Regions from separate parts of the Candidatus Enterococcus clewellii genome, predicted to be linked through region 2. Evidence: predicted binding sites of a transcription regulator. Region 2 holds the regulator's gene; the other holds the start of a gene.
The links. The regulator NrdR, encoded in region 2, represses ribonucleotide reductase genes. The targets are predictions, from matches to a motif close to ACACNATATATNGTGT.
Positions count from the first base shown of each region.

Region 1: a site for NrdR is predicted at 6,331-6,346, ahead of nrdH (glutaredoxin-like protein NrdH). Genes of this name have one in related genera too.

Region 1 is NZ_CP147247.1:2,110,765-2,118,158, reverse strand. Features, by position in the region: gene A5888_RS10125 (MgtC/SapB family protein) at 1-209, shown strand, start outside; gene A5888_RS10120 (tyrosine-protein phosphatase) at 219-965, shown strand; gene A5888_RS10115 (AI-2E family transporter) at 1,262-2,368, shown strand; gene nrdF (class 1b ribonucleoside-diphosphate reductase subunit beta) at 2,421-3,383, opposite strand; gene nrdE (class 1b ribonucleoside-diphosphate reductase subunit alpha) at 3,518-5,677, opposite strand; gene nrdI (class Ib ribonucleoside-diphosphate reductase assembly flavoprotein NrdI) at 5,658-6,035, opposite strand; gene nrdH (glutaredoxin-like protein NrdH) at 6,038-6,262, opposite strand; gene A5888_RS10090 (FeoA family protein) at 6,770-7,237, shown strand; gene feoB (ferrous iron transport protein B) at 7,241-7,394, shown strand, end outside.
Region 2 is NZ_CP147247.1:987,233-994,626, reverse strand. Features, by position in the region: gene polA (DNA polymerase I) at 1-1,775, shown strand, start outside; gene mutM (DNA-formamidopyrimidine glycosylase) at 1,907-2,752, shown strand; gene coaE (dephospho-CoA kinase) at 2,749-3,339, shown strand; gene nrdR (transcriptional regulator NrdR) at 3,490-3,975, shown strand; gene A5888_RS04640 (replication initiation and membrane attachment family protein) at 3,988-5,397, shown strand; gene dnaI (primosomal protein DnaI) at 5,400-6,329, shown strand; gene A5888_RS04630 (hypothetical protein) at 6,489-6,965, shown strand.

The DNA of each region.
Region 1 (7,394 bases), 1.1 Mb from region 2:
AAGAGACAAAAGAATTTATCAATCAGTATTTTGAACAGCATAAAATTGAGATCGAGGATGTCAATTTTGATGTGGATATCACTGGTAGCACTAGAATTTATACAAATATCTATACAATCGAGCTTCCAAGAGGAATGACCTATGCCGAAGTGATTGAAGAACTATCGATCCATGAAAATATCACTAAACTACGTTTAGTCAGTATATAAGGAGGAGTTATGAATTTAGCGAACTTTAGAGAATTAGGTGGAATCAGAACAAACGATGGGAAAATAGTGAAGCATAACCGATTACTTCGTTCAGGAGAAGTCTATCAGCTGAATGAAAAAAGTCTGGATGCACTTCACACCCATGAACTGGTAAAAATTATTGATTTACGTGGTGAAAAGGAAATCAATACGCGTCCAGATGATCAGTTGGCAAATGTTGCCTACGAATGGATCGATATCATGAAGGAAGTTCATCATGATGCCAGTCTGGAGGATTTGTTTGATGTCTCAGATATCGGGGCCGTTGACCGCCATATGATGGAGATTTATGAAAACTTGATTCTTAATACAGGGGCACAACAAGGATATAGACAATATTTTCATGAGTTGCTTTCTACTGAAAAAGGAAGTGTCCTATTCCATTGCTTTGCAGGAAAAGATCGGACAGGGATTGCGGCAGCATTAACATTAGAGCTGTTAGAAGTATCAAAAGAAGCCATCTATAAGGACTATCTGGAAACAAATGTGCAACGTCAAAAACCAAATGAGTTATTTTTGGCAGAGGCTGCAGCTAACGGTATGAGTTCGGAACAGCTAGCTGGAATCAAGGTTGCGATGGAAGTAAAGAAAGATTACTTGGATTATGCGTATCAATTAGTTGATCAAAACTTTGGTGGTATTGAAAAATACACACAGGATGTTTTGAAGCTTAGTAAAGGCGATATCCAATTATTACGTCACATGTACGCTGAATAAATGAATGCGAGGGACAGGGCGAGTTTAACTATTTCGCTTCTGTTCTTTTTTGTACAGGCAGATAAGTGAAAAGCAAGCAATTATTTAGTGAAGACTATAATTTTTTTGTAAGCTCTGCTGAAAAATTGAAGACAGACGTATTTAATAACAGAATATAATGATAAAATGAAGCTATGTATGTCCTGCTACATTTTTCACCAAAAGTATATACTGATTGTTGCAGTGGTGGGAAATAATAGGATTGGTTCGTTTATTTAGTAAAATTTATATATTATGGTTGAGAAGGGTTTGGTTAAATGGGTTCTTTGTTTAAGCAGTCCAAGTTGTTGTTTTGGACAGTAGAAATAGTTTTAACGATTATTGGTATCTTCTTTTTAATGCAGATGCCAAATATTTTCGCACCGGTCATTGGCATGGTTTCAGCGTTGTTTCTGCCTTTACTTGTTGCTGGCTTCTTTTATTACATGTTTGATCCCATCGTTCTTTTTTTGGAGAAGCATAAGATTCCTCGACTAGTTGGATTTTTTATTACGCTGATTGTTTTGGTCATTTTGATTGCTTTAGTTGTGATGAATGTGGTTCCGCAGTTGGTGAATCAATTTCTTGAGTTGAGCGAGTCAATTCCGATGTATGCAGAAGGGATCAATAACTGGTTAGTTGATTTAAGTCAACGTGAGGAGCTGCGAAGCTTTAATCTTCAGGAAGAATTAGCACAGGCAAACATAACCATCAGTAATATTTTGAATGTTGCGATCGTTGGCGTGACGAATAGCCTGTCAACGATTGTTGGAGCTTTGATGAAATTCTTTGTTTTGTTGTTCACAGTTCCCTTCATCCTTTTCTTTATGTTTAAAGACGGGCATAAATTTCTTGATGCTGTATCTAAATTTTTCCCGAAGAGTATCCGTAAAGAATTGCGTGAAACGGTAAAGGAAATGAATCAGACATTATCCGCGTATATCAGCAGTACAATTTTGGATGCGTTGATCATCGGTATCATGAGCTTTATCGCTTTATCCTTGTTGAATCAGCCTTATAGTATGCTTTTAGCTGTTTTCTGTGGTGTGACCAATATTATTCCATATGTAGGGCCATTTATCGGGGCAGTACCGGTTATTCTAGTCGGGATATTTGTTTCTCCGTTACAGGCGCTATATGGAGCAATTGCGATACTTGTCATTCAGCAATTAGATGGGAATCTGATTAAGCCACTGTTAATGGGTAAGTCGTTAAGTGTTCATCCGTTAACGATCATTTTAGTGCTGATTGCAGCAGGTAGTATTGGTGGAATTATCGGTATGCTGATCTGTATTCCGGTATATGCAGTGATTAAAACATTAGTATTGAATGTACGTAAAATTTATCTGTTGAGAAAAGAAAGTTCGATAGAGATAGAGAAATAGAAAAAGCTCAGTATTCGGAGGATTTTCTCCCATACTGAGCTTTTCGATTTCATTAATCCAGTCCAATTAAATAGTCGTCATCTTTCATCGCTTCCACTTGTCCAAGCAGATACCCATTCCCTACTTGAGAGAAGAAATCATGGTTGCTTGTTCCTGTAGATAATCCGTTCATAACGATTGGATTGACGTCATTAGCAGTATCTCCAAACATAGGATCCATGCCGAGATTCATCAATGCTTTATTCGCATTGTAGCGTAAGAAGGTTTTAACTTCCTCTGTCCAACCAAGTTCATCATACAATTCCTCTGTATAACGCTCTTCATTTTCGTACAGCTCATAGAGAAGGTCATACATCCATGCTTTCATCGCTTCTTGTTCCTCTTCAGACAGCTCGTTGAAGCCCAACTGGAACTTGTAGCCGATATAGGTACCATGCACAGATTCATCACGTATGATCAGCTTGATTATTTCAGCTACATTTGCCAGCTTGTTGTTCCCTAAATAATAAAGCGGCGTATAAAAGCCGGAATAGAAAAGAAAAGTTTCTAAGAAGACACTGGCTACTTTTTTCTCTAAGGGTGTTCCATTTTTATAAATTTCATTGATTCTTTCTGCTTTTTTCTGCAGGTAAACATTTGTATTTGTCCATTCAAAAATATCTTCGATTTCCTTTTTTGTATTCAGTGTACTGAAAATAGAAGAATAGCTTTTTGCATGAACAGATTCCATGAATTGAATATTGTTTAGCACGGCTTCTTCATGGGGGGTACGCACGTCTTTTCTTAGTTGATCCATTCCACTTTCGGATTGGACCGTATCAAGTAATGTTAGGCCACCAAACACATAACCGACAGTTTGCTTTTCCATGTCAGAGAGTGTACGCCAGTCATCCAAGTCATTGGACAAAGGAATACGCGTATCTAACCAGAATTGTTCTGTCAGTTTTTCCCAAGTTGATTTATCGATGATATCTTCGATCTCGTTCCAGTTGATCGCTTCATAATAAGTTGCCATTTTATTTCTTCCTTTCTCTTCAGAGGTCCTGTGAGCAGTCAAAAGCGGAGCAGCCTATTTTGAGGAGCCCACTTTTAACCTATGGGTTGCTACATTTAGGGAGTAGATTGTATATAGCGAGCAATCCCTAAACGTTAAATCACACAGCTTTCACATTGATTGCTTCCGATTTCTTCGGAATCCTCTGTAAAGGTCCGTACGTAGTATATTGATTTGATCCCCTTGTGGAAAGCGTAATGACGCAGGATATTCAGATCTCTAGTTGTCTGTTTTGTGCCCTCTTTCCATTCATAAAGGCCTTCCGGTATTTCTGAACGCATGAACAATGTCAGGCTCATTCCTTGGTCCACATGCTGTTGGGCAGTCGCGTAAACATCAATGACTTTACGCATATCCATATCATAGGCAGAGGTGTAGTAAGGAATCGTGTCATTTGCCAGATAAGCTGCAGGGTAGTAAATTTTCCCAATTTTCTTTTCTTGGCGTTCTTCAATCATTCGCGTGATAGGGTGGATGCTGGCACTTGTATCATTGATATAAGAGATAGAGCCATTTGGTGCAACTGCTAAACGATTTTGATGATATAAACCGTCAGTCATAATAGCATCACGCAGCTGTTTCCAGTCCTCTGCTGTTGGAATAAAGATATCGCCAAACAATTCTTTTACTTTATCAAATTGAGGCGTAAAGCTTCCATCTGTATATTTATCAAAGTAAGTTCCATCTGCATAAGCAGATTTTTCAAAGTTATGGAATGATTTTTTATATTCTCTAGCAATGTTATTGCTTTCTACTAAGGTCCAGTAGTTCAACAACATGAAATAGATATTTGTGAAATCCAAGGATTCTTCAGAACCATACATCATATGATTTTTCGCAAAGAAGGTATGCAGACCCATAGCACCTAAACCAATCGTATGACTGAGCTTATTGCCGTTTTGAATCGTAGGAACCACATCAATTTCAGAAGAATCTGTAACAAATGTCAATGCACGCGTCATGGCACGAACAGATTTACCAAAGTCAGGACTTTCCATCAAGTTAACAATATTTGTTGAACCTAGATTACAACTGATATCTGTTCCAAGTACCTCGTATTCCTGTTTTCCATTGATAACAGAAGGTGTTTGTACTTGCAAGATTTCTGAACATAGGTTACTCATGATGATTTTTCCGTCAATTGGGTTTTGCTTGTTTGCTGTATCTATATTGACGATATAAGGATAGCCTGATTCTTGCTGCAATTTAGAAATTTCATTTTCCAAGTCACGCGCTTTGATTTTCTTTTTACGGATATTTGGATTAGCAACTAGGTTGTCATATTCTTCTGTAATATCGATATAAGAGAAAGGTACACCATATTCTTTTTCCACGCTATATGGACTGAATAGGTACATATCTTCATTTTTACGTGCTAGCTCATAAAATTTATCTGGAACAAGAACGCCTAATGATAGAGTTTTCACACGAATTTTTTCATCCGCATTTTCCTTCTTTGTTGATAAAAACATTTCGATATCTGGATGGAAAACATTCAAGTAAACCACGCCGGCTCCTTGACGTTGCCCAAGCTGGTTTGAATAACTAAAGCTATCTTCAAAAAGCTTCATAACAGGAACCACACCACTAGCTGCCCCTTCGTAGCCTTTGATTGGTGCGCCACCTTCACGCAAATTAGAAAGTGTGATACCCACACCGCCTCCAATTCGTGAAAGCTGCAATGCAGAGTTGATCGAACGACCAATACTGTTCATGTCATCTGTTACTTGGATCAAGAAACAGGAAACCAATTCACCACGACGTTGTCTACCCGCATTCAAGAAAGAAGGTGTTGCCGGTTGGTAGCGTTGGTGGATCATTTCATCAGCAAGTGTCAATGCCAATTCTTCGTTTCCATCTGCAAAATACAGTGCATTGAATGCCACACGATCTTCATAGGTTTCAAGGTATTCTGTTCCGGCATTATTTTTCAATGCATATTGAGAATAGAATTTATAGGTAGCCATGAAAGACTTAAATTGGAAATTTTGTTCATCAAGAAATTGATAAAGACGTTCAATAAATGCAATAGAATATTTTTGGATAAATGGCTTTTCGATGTACTCATTTTCAGTTAAAAAATGTATTTTTTCTGTAGCCGTTGCAAATTTCTTTGTATTAGGCAAAACATTCTCATTAAAAAAAGCCTTCAAGGCTTCTTGGTCCTTGTTCAGTGGAATCTGTCCATTGACCGGACGATTGATTTCATTATTCAATTTGAAATAACTGACATCTTTAATTTCTTTCAGACTCAAATTCACTCACTACTTTCTTAAAGGATTCAACATCTTCGGATGTACCGCTGAATTCAAAGGAGAACACAAGGGGTACATGGTAATCTCTGGCAATATCTTTCGCTGTATAGACAAACAGATCAGCAAAATTTCGGTTGCCGCCGCCTGCTACACCACGGAGGTACTCTTTATTATTTTTATGATCCAGAAAATCATTTACGACTTCTGTGATTTCAATATCATAGGTAGGAACAATCAAGAGGAACGGCTCATTTATCTCAAAAAAAGGATTCGCAGGCTCAATCTCATAAGCTGGCAAATCCAATTTTTTTATAAAGCGTCTTGTTTGTCCGGTTACACTAAAATAGACAATTTTCATCATTAGTTCGCCAATTGTTTTAATTGGTCAGGACGGAATCCTACAACTGTTGCTGCATCAGAAGTAATGACAGGCACGCTTTGGAAGCCTTGCTCTTTCAACCAGTCGATCATTTCAGGCTGACTATCGATATTTACTTCCTCATAAGGAATGTGATTTTCATTTAAAAAGCGCTTCGCCATGTTGCATTGGATACAATTATTTTTAGAAAAGATTTTTACGTTCATTGTTTTTTCCCCCTCGTTTAATCTACATTCACTAGTATAAATCTCTTTAAAAAAAAGTCAACACTTAAGCACTACATATTGTGGTCGCTTTTTGATGTAGATACTATGTTTTGTGTTTTTTTAATTTTTATGAAAACCAATGGCTACAAGAGTTTATGCAGGAAAGCATAAGATTTTTCGTTTATAAATAGAGAAAATAAAATTTTTTTGCAGAATTTTCCTAAGGGAAGAACACAAGATATAGGGGCTATTTTTGATTGAGACACAATTTTTAGAAAGAATGCTCCGTTTTCCTGTTTTTCAACCGAAAGAGCATTGACAACCCTTTATTCTAGGAGTATTCTTATTGATAATGATTCTCATTTTCGTTGATGAAAAGGTTGAAACTTTTTCACAAAATAGAAGTGGGAAAATGGACTGGAAAATTGAAACAAATAAGTATCACTATATATAGAAGAAACTGAGGAGGGATTCACTTGGTTTCGCTCAAAAAGAAGGAGGCTACTCATGATTGCTTTGACAGGCGCAGAGTTAAACAAGGTGTACACGGTAAAAATGTTGGATGTTTCAGAAGACATGAAGCGGCACTTGAATGATTTAGGTTTACTGGTTGGCACAAAGATAGCATTGGTGAGTTATGCTAAAGGAAACGGAATTGTTGTTTTACATAGCAGCAGATTGGCATTGGATAGTGCTATATTGAAGCGAATCATGGTCAGTGAGGAAATGGAGTCGGAAGAAAGTTGGTTGTCTTTAGACCTCTTAGAGGTTGGAGAACGAGCAAAGGTGATCAGTGTGTATGGTAAAGGAGCTGTCCGTCGTCGCCTGATGGACATGGGATTGACAAGAAATGCAGAGCTCTTGATTCGTAAACGTGCACCATTAGGCGATCCGATTGAGATCAATCTTAGAGGCTATGAATTGACCTTGAGAAAAAATGAAGCCGAACTGGTTCTGGTAAAGAAAGAGGGGTAAGGTATGGGGTGTAAAGTAGCATTAGCAGGAAATCCCAATAGTGGGAAGACGACGGCGTTCAATGGCCTGACCGGAGCTAGCCAATATGTAGGGAATTGGCCGGGGGTCACTGTTGAGCGTAAAGAAGGAAAATGGAAAAAGGATAAAGCCGTTTTGA
Region 2 (7,394 bases):
TGAACATAGAGGAAGAGGTTCAGCCGATGGAGGATGTTCACTTTAAGGTAGTGAATGACTTTACTAAAGAAATGTTTACGGATGATATGGCTCTCTACGTGGAAATGATGGAGGATAATTATCATACGTCACCGATCGTTGGCGTGGCGTGGGGAAATGACCACCAGATTTATACAACAAATGATTTGTCCTTGTTTGAAGCACCTGCATTTACTGATTGGCTGCTATCAGATAGCTACAAGAAAAAAGTTTACGACATGAAACGGACATATGTTGCCTTGAATCGCTATACTGGTAAAATGCAAGGTGTCACTTTTGATGTTTTGTTAGCCGCTTATTTACTGGACACTAACGACAACAATGCTGATATTGAAGGTGTGGCACAGCATTATGGCTATACCGATATCCAATCTGATGAAGCAGTTTACGGTAAAGGCGCCAAAAAAGGTTTGCCGGAAGATGAAGAAAAATTCTTCAGCCACTTAGCTAGAAAAGTAAAGGCAATTACAATCTTATCGAATAAGCTGGACAAAGAGTTGGCTGAAAAGGATCAAGCTGATCTTTTCTATAAAATGGAGTTGCCATTGTCTAAAATTTTGGGGGACATGGAAATAACAGGTATCCGAGTAGATGCACAGCGTCTGAGAGAAATGGGGCAAGAATTTTCTGAGCGTCTTACTCAGATTGAACAAAAAATCTATGGAGAAGCTGGAGAAGAATTCAATCTGAATTCACCGAAGCAGCTTGGAGTTATCCTATTTGAAAAAATGGGGCTTCCAGTTATCAAGAAAACAAAGACTGGCTATTCAACAGCTGTAGATGTACTGGAACAGTTGAAGGAACAAGCACCAATCGTTGAAGATATTTTGACATACAGACAAATTGCCAAAATTCAATCAACATATATTGAAGGCTTACTGAAGGTTATTCAACCAGACAACAAGATCCACACGCGTTATGTTCAAACATTAACTCAGACTGGGCGCTTGAGTTCTGTCGATCCAAACTTGCAAAATATTCCGATTCGTTTGGATGAAGGGCGTAAAATTCGTCAAGCCTTTGTACCAAGAGATGAAAATTGGTTGATTTTTTCTTCGGATTATTCTCAAATCGAGTTACGTGTATTAGCGCATATTTCAGATGATGAGCATTTGAAGCAAGCATTTATTGAGGGACAGGATATCCATGCCAGCACAGCTATGCGAGTATTTGGCTTGGAAAAAGCAGAAGATGTGACACCGAATATGCGTCGTCAGGCTAAGGCTGTAAACTTTGGTATTGTTTATGGTATTAGTGATTATGGACTTTCCCAAAATTTGGGTATCACTCGAAAACAGGCGCAGCAGTATATTGACACCTATTTCGAAAAATATCCAGGGGTCAAAAAATATATGGAAGAAATCGTACGTGAAGCGAAAGACAAGGGCTATGTTGAGACCTTGTATCATCGTAGACGTTACTTGAATGATATCAATTCACGCAATTTCAATCTTCGGTCTTTCGCCGAGAGAACAGCCATCAACACGCCGATTCAGGGAAGCGCAGCTGATATTTTGAAGTTGGCGATGATTAATATGGCAGACCGCTTGAAGAGAGAAAATCTTGAAGCAACCATGCTGTTACAGGTTCACGATGAGCTGGTTTTTGAAGTGCCGGAAGCGGAACTGAAAAAACTGGAGGAAATTGTTAAAGAGGAAATGGAAAATGCTGTAAGTCTTCATGTGCCGCTAGTTACAGACAGTAGCTGGGGGAAGACATGGTATGAAGCGAAATAAGTAATAGTAAAGAAGTACAGTGGGATGTTAGCAATTCGGCTAATGTCCCATTTTGCAGCTTTACTTAGTATGAATAAAAAAGCATTTTGAGTAAATCATATAAAGAAGACAACGGATTGGAGGCAGAGAATATGCCAGAATTACCAGAGGTAGAAACAGTTCGAAAAGGGTTGGAGAAATTGGTTACTGGTAAGACGATAGCATCGGTAGAGGTGCTGTGGGGAAGGATTATCGAACAGCCGGAAAAAGAATTATTTTCGCTCTCTCTTCAAGGGCAAACGATAGAAAAAATGGAACGGCGAGGGAAATTTTTGATTTTCAAGCTGACAGATTTTGATATGGTTTCCCATCTTCGGATGGAGGGAAAATATGAATTTCATGAATCTAAAAATGATCCTGTGATGAAACATACGCATGTCCGCTTTACCTTTACAGATGATACCGAGCTACGCTATTTGGATGTACGAAAATTTGGTCGAATGGTTCTTGTTGAAAAGGACAAATCAAATGAATACAAAGGGATTTTAGCATTAGGACCCGAACCAATTCCAGAAATGTTTCTATTGCAACCATTTCAAACCAATCTGAAAAAGCACCATAAAGCAATCAAGCCACTTTTGTTGGATCAAAAACTTGTCACTGGGCTGGGAAATATCTATGTAGATGAGGCGTTATGGGAATCGAAAATACATCCGGAGCAGCCCGCAAACACATTGACAAAAAAAGAGACCGAACTTCTATATCAAGCGATCATTGATGTGTTGGCACGTGCAGTGGAAGCTGGCGGCACGACGATTCGCAGCTATTTGAATGCATTGGGAGAAGCTGGGAAATTTCAGATTTCTCTTCATGCATATGGGCAAACAGGAGAACCATGTCTTCGTTGCGGAACACCGATTCAAAAAATAAAAGTGGCTCAACGTGGTACGCACTTTTGTCCAAACTGTCAAAGAGTGAAAGTGAGGAAGACCAAATGACTCTAATATTGGGAGTAACAGGTAGTATTGCAACTGGTAAAAGTACTGCTGTAGAGGTGTTTAGAAAAGCCGGTTATCCAATCGTTGATTCTGATCAAATCGCTCGTAGAGTCGTAGAGCCAGGAACACCTGGACTACAAGCCATTGTCAATGTGTTTGGTGAGGAGATGCTGAACTCAGATGGTTCGTTGAACCGAAAAGCATTAGGAAAATTGATCTTTTCTGATGAGAAACAGCGAGAAAAATTAAATCAATTATTAGCGCCATTTTTAGAAGAAGCTATAATTGGTGACATCCAGTTAGCGACAAAAGAAAGTGACCTGGTAATCGCAGATATTCCACTTTTATATGAGCAAGGGTATGAATGCCATGTAGATCAGGTGGCAGTCGTCTATATCCCAGAGTCTTTACAAGTTAAACGGCTGATGAAAAGAGATGCATTGACTGAAGCGGAAGCAATCCAGCGAGTAAAAAGTCAGGAATCAATTGAGCTAAAAAAAGCAAAAGCCGATGTTGTATTTGATAATCAAGGAACAATGGTACAGTTGGAAAATCAAGTTCATGATTGGTTAAAAAAGAAAAAATAATAGAGAAGAAAGGTGATTTTTTGCTAGGAGAATCGCTTCTCTTGTCTTGAAAGCTCAGGTAGGAAGAAATCCCTTTGAATCACTGGTATATCAAATGTTTCATGTTATAATATAACTACTACTAAAATAAATAAAAACGAGGTGATCACTGTGCGTTGTCCAAGATGTCATCATAACAATTCCAGAGTAATCGACAGTCGTCAGGCTGATGATGGAAGAGCCATTAGAAGAAGAAGAGAGTGCGAGAGTTGTCATAATCGTTTCACGACATTCGAACGGATCGAAGCAGCTCCCCTGTTAGTCATTAAGAAAAATGGTGATCGTGAAGAATTCAATAGAGAGAAAATTTTGAGAGGGTTGATTCGTTCAGCGGAGAAGAGACCTGTTACTATGGAACAAATGGTAAAAATCGTTGATAATGTGGAGAATCGTGTACGAGAATTGGGCGAAAATGAAGTGTCCACAACATTAATCGGTGAGTATGTGATGGAGGATCTGGTTACTTTAGATGAGATTTCTTACATTCGTTTTGCCAGCGTATATCGTCAGTTCAAGGATATGAGTGTATTCTTGAAGGAATTGCAGGAAATCGTTGATAAGGCGAATTCTGAGAAAAAAGATGCGGAGCAAGAATAGGGAGGTCTTTCCGTGAAAAACAACAGGAAAGAGATCCAACCAAAACAGGTGTTTAAGGTATTAGTCAATCGTCCTTTTTCTGATCAGGAAAAAGAAATTTTAACTTTTTTATACCAGCCAATTGTAGGCGCTAGTGCGTATAGTCTGTTTTTAACTCTACTGTCAGAAGTTCATTCCTCAGGCTTAAGTGAAGCGTTGTTTCATAAGGACCTGATTCTATTATTGGATATGGGGAGTCGACAGCTAGAAGAAGCACGGGCCAAATTAGAAGGTATCGGATTACTGGATACCTTTGTTAAAGAAGAACCTGAGTTAGGTTTGACTTATATATATCGTTTGAATCAACCGGAAAACACGGAAAGTTTTTTTAAAGATGAAATTCTGTCATTGACGCTTTTTAATCGGGTTGGAGAAAAGAAATTCGATCAATTGTTTGATCGCTTCCGACCAGAATATTTCCCGTTGAACGGCTATGAAAATATTTCCTCTGGGTTTAAAGAGGTTTATTCGTTCAGAGAGGAACAGCTAATTACAGAAGGTTCTCGCTTGCAAGCTATCAAAAGCGCCTTTGATGATCCTGTGACCAAACGAACGCTTTCGGTCGTTGATCCTACGTTGTTTGACTGGGACTTCTTTCTATTGCAGCTCGAACATTTTGGTCTTAAGCTGCCTAAAGACGCTAATGGTTTGAAAGAAGAAATCTACCTTTATAACCGCATGTACGGAACAGATGAGTTGGAAATGTTGGAATTTGTAAAATCCTCTTTTGATTACCATACCAATGAAATCAATCGAAGAGCTTTGCGACAGGTTGTTGATCGTTCGTATCGTGAGAATCGACAACAAAAGCACAGCCAAGTACGAAGAAATGAACAGGTTGCTTTGACAGAGGAGGAGCAACGTTCTTATCGTTTTAATTCATTGAAAAAAGATGGGTTTTCAGATGCTGATATTCGTTCAATCATTGATAGTGAAAGTATTCCTCCGTTGCGGTATTTAGCAGCTGTTCAGAAAGAAACTGGCGGATTTGGGACAGGACAAGAAGAGAGGATCGTTGAAAATCTGGTTAAGCGTTCCGGCTTACCAAATAGTGTGATCAATATCTTGATTTCGTATGTGCTGATCATCCAAAAACAGCCGACTCTCACAAGCAGTTATGTCAATACCATTGCCAATGACTGGGCGAAAAAAGGGATTTTTTCACCGGAAAAAGCGATGACGTATCTAAAAGAAAAACAAGCAGACAATCAAAAGAAACGACAGAACAAAAACTTTTCATCGAATAAACGCCAGCAAGTCGTGCGACAGGAAAAGCTGCCGGATTGGGTCGATAATCCAGTGCCGGAAGAAAAATTGTCAAAAGAAGTACAGGAAAAGCTGGATAGAGAAATGGAAGAATTTTTACGGAGACGAGGTGAGTGATAATGGAAGATGTAGGAAAAGAAATGTCAAAAATCATCCGAAGCAGAGAACTGAATGATCGTTTTAACGAGTTGATTCAAACTGTGATGGATGATTCAGATGTAAAAAAATTCATTGCCGATCATCGAGAGCAACTGACAGATGAGGATATTGAGAAGAGTTATTCAAAGCTGTATGAGTTTGTACAGGAGAAAAAGAAGTTTCATTTGAACGATCCTTCAATGATTGCACCTGGCTATGAACCTAGATTGACCTTGAATTTCCATTATATTGACGTCACATATGTTCCGACTGAGATACTTATTGCAAAACAGAAAGAGGAAGAATTGCGCAAACGTGTCAGTGCAGTAACGATGCCTAAAGATGTTCGTCAAGCTACTTTTGCTAAATTTGACCGATCGTCAAGTGGACGTTTTGAAGCATTAAGCGAAGCAACAAAATTTATTGATGCGTATGTATCCAATCCTCGTGAGTTTCATAAAGGGCTATATTTACAAGGAACCTTTGGTGTAGGGAAATCCTACCTTTTAGGTGCAGTGGCCAATGAGTTGGCGAAAGATGGCGTTTTGACAACGATCATTCATTTTCCAACATTTACTGTTGAGATGAAGCAGGCGATTGCCAAAGATCTTGTGGGTGTAAAACTCGATGCGGTAAAGAAAGCACCAGTTTTGATGATCGATGATATTGGTGCTGAATCAATGACGAGCTGGATTAGAGATGATGTGTTAAGTGTGATTCTCCAGTACCGTATGCAGGAGCAGTTGGTAACCTTCTTCTCCTCCAATTTGGATATGAGAGCTTTAGAGGAGCACTTGACCATATCTCAACGTGGTGAACAGGAACCTTTGAAGGCGAAGCGTCTGATGGAGCGTATCCGTTATTTGGCGAAGGAAATTACCTTGAGTGGACAAGACCGTAGGAATGGTTAAAAATGAAAGGCAGTGCAAGATAGAAAAATATCTTGTGCTGCCTTTTTCAAAATTTTGATTAATTTTCTTTAACATTCCAGCGTGTTGATTTACATGAGTGGGATTTCCTTTTAAACTAGTGTTAGTTCTTATAATAACAAAAAGTGGGAGAGTGGAAGTATGAAGAAATTGAAAATGGTTATTGCAGCTGCTACTATGCTTGTTTTACTTGGTGCGTGTGGGCAACAAAAGAATAACACTAAGGAAAGTAGTGAGACGAATATGTCGACAGAACAATCAACGAACCAATCGACAAATAGTACATCTGGATCAGGGGATGAAGTATCTGAAGCTTCTGTCTTTACGGGTGTATTAGCAGAAGATGCTACTGAAACGGAAAGTGATGGCAGTATACGGATAACCTTACATGAAATAGGAGCCGTTTCCGATCCGGAAGAAATGTTGCCGAATTTTCAAAATAATGGCGTGATATTGAATGCGCAAGAAAAGCAATTAGCTGAAGGGTTAACAGTGGAGCAATTAAAATCCGGTGATAAGATTCGTTTCACATTAGCGGAATTGCCGATAATGACGATGTCGATTCCGCCTCAAATACCGGGGAATTCCATCACGTTAATTGAAAAAGTAGAAGAGTAAATAGATAGGACCGTCGATACTTAGTAAAACAAACTGAGTATCGGCAGTCTTTTTTTGCATTAACAGTGGTGCATAATCAAGCAAGAGCAAAAGAATGTACTAAATGACTTGTTTTAGTCCTGCAGACTGATTTTTATTAAGAAAGGATTTGTTACACTGGATAGCAGGGAAATCAATGATGAGCGAGTGGAAAAGAAGGATGAAAAAAAGAGTAGATAACGTTTGACCTTTACTGACCAATTGGGTATAATTTAATCATAAACATTCATTATCTTTGAATTTTATGGGAGAGAAGCTCATAATAAAATCGAAGATAGTCAAACGAAAATTTTGTAGAAGTGATAGGTTTATACTAGCTATCCCTTTGTTTAAATTGAAGAATAGGAAATGTTATAGAATGAATATAGATCACCATGTTTAGGAGGAAAC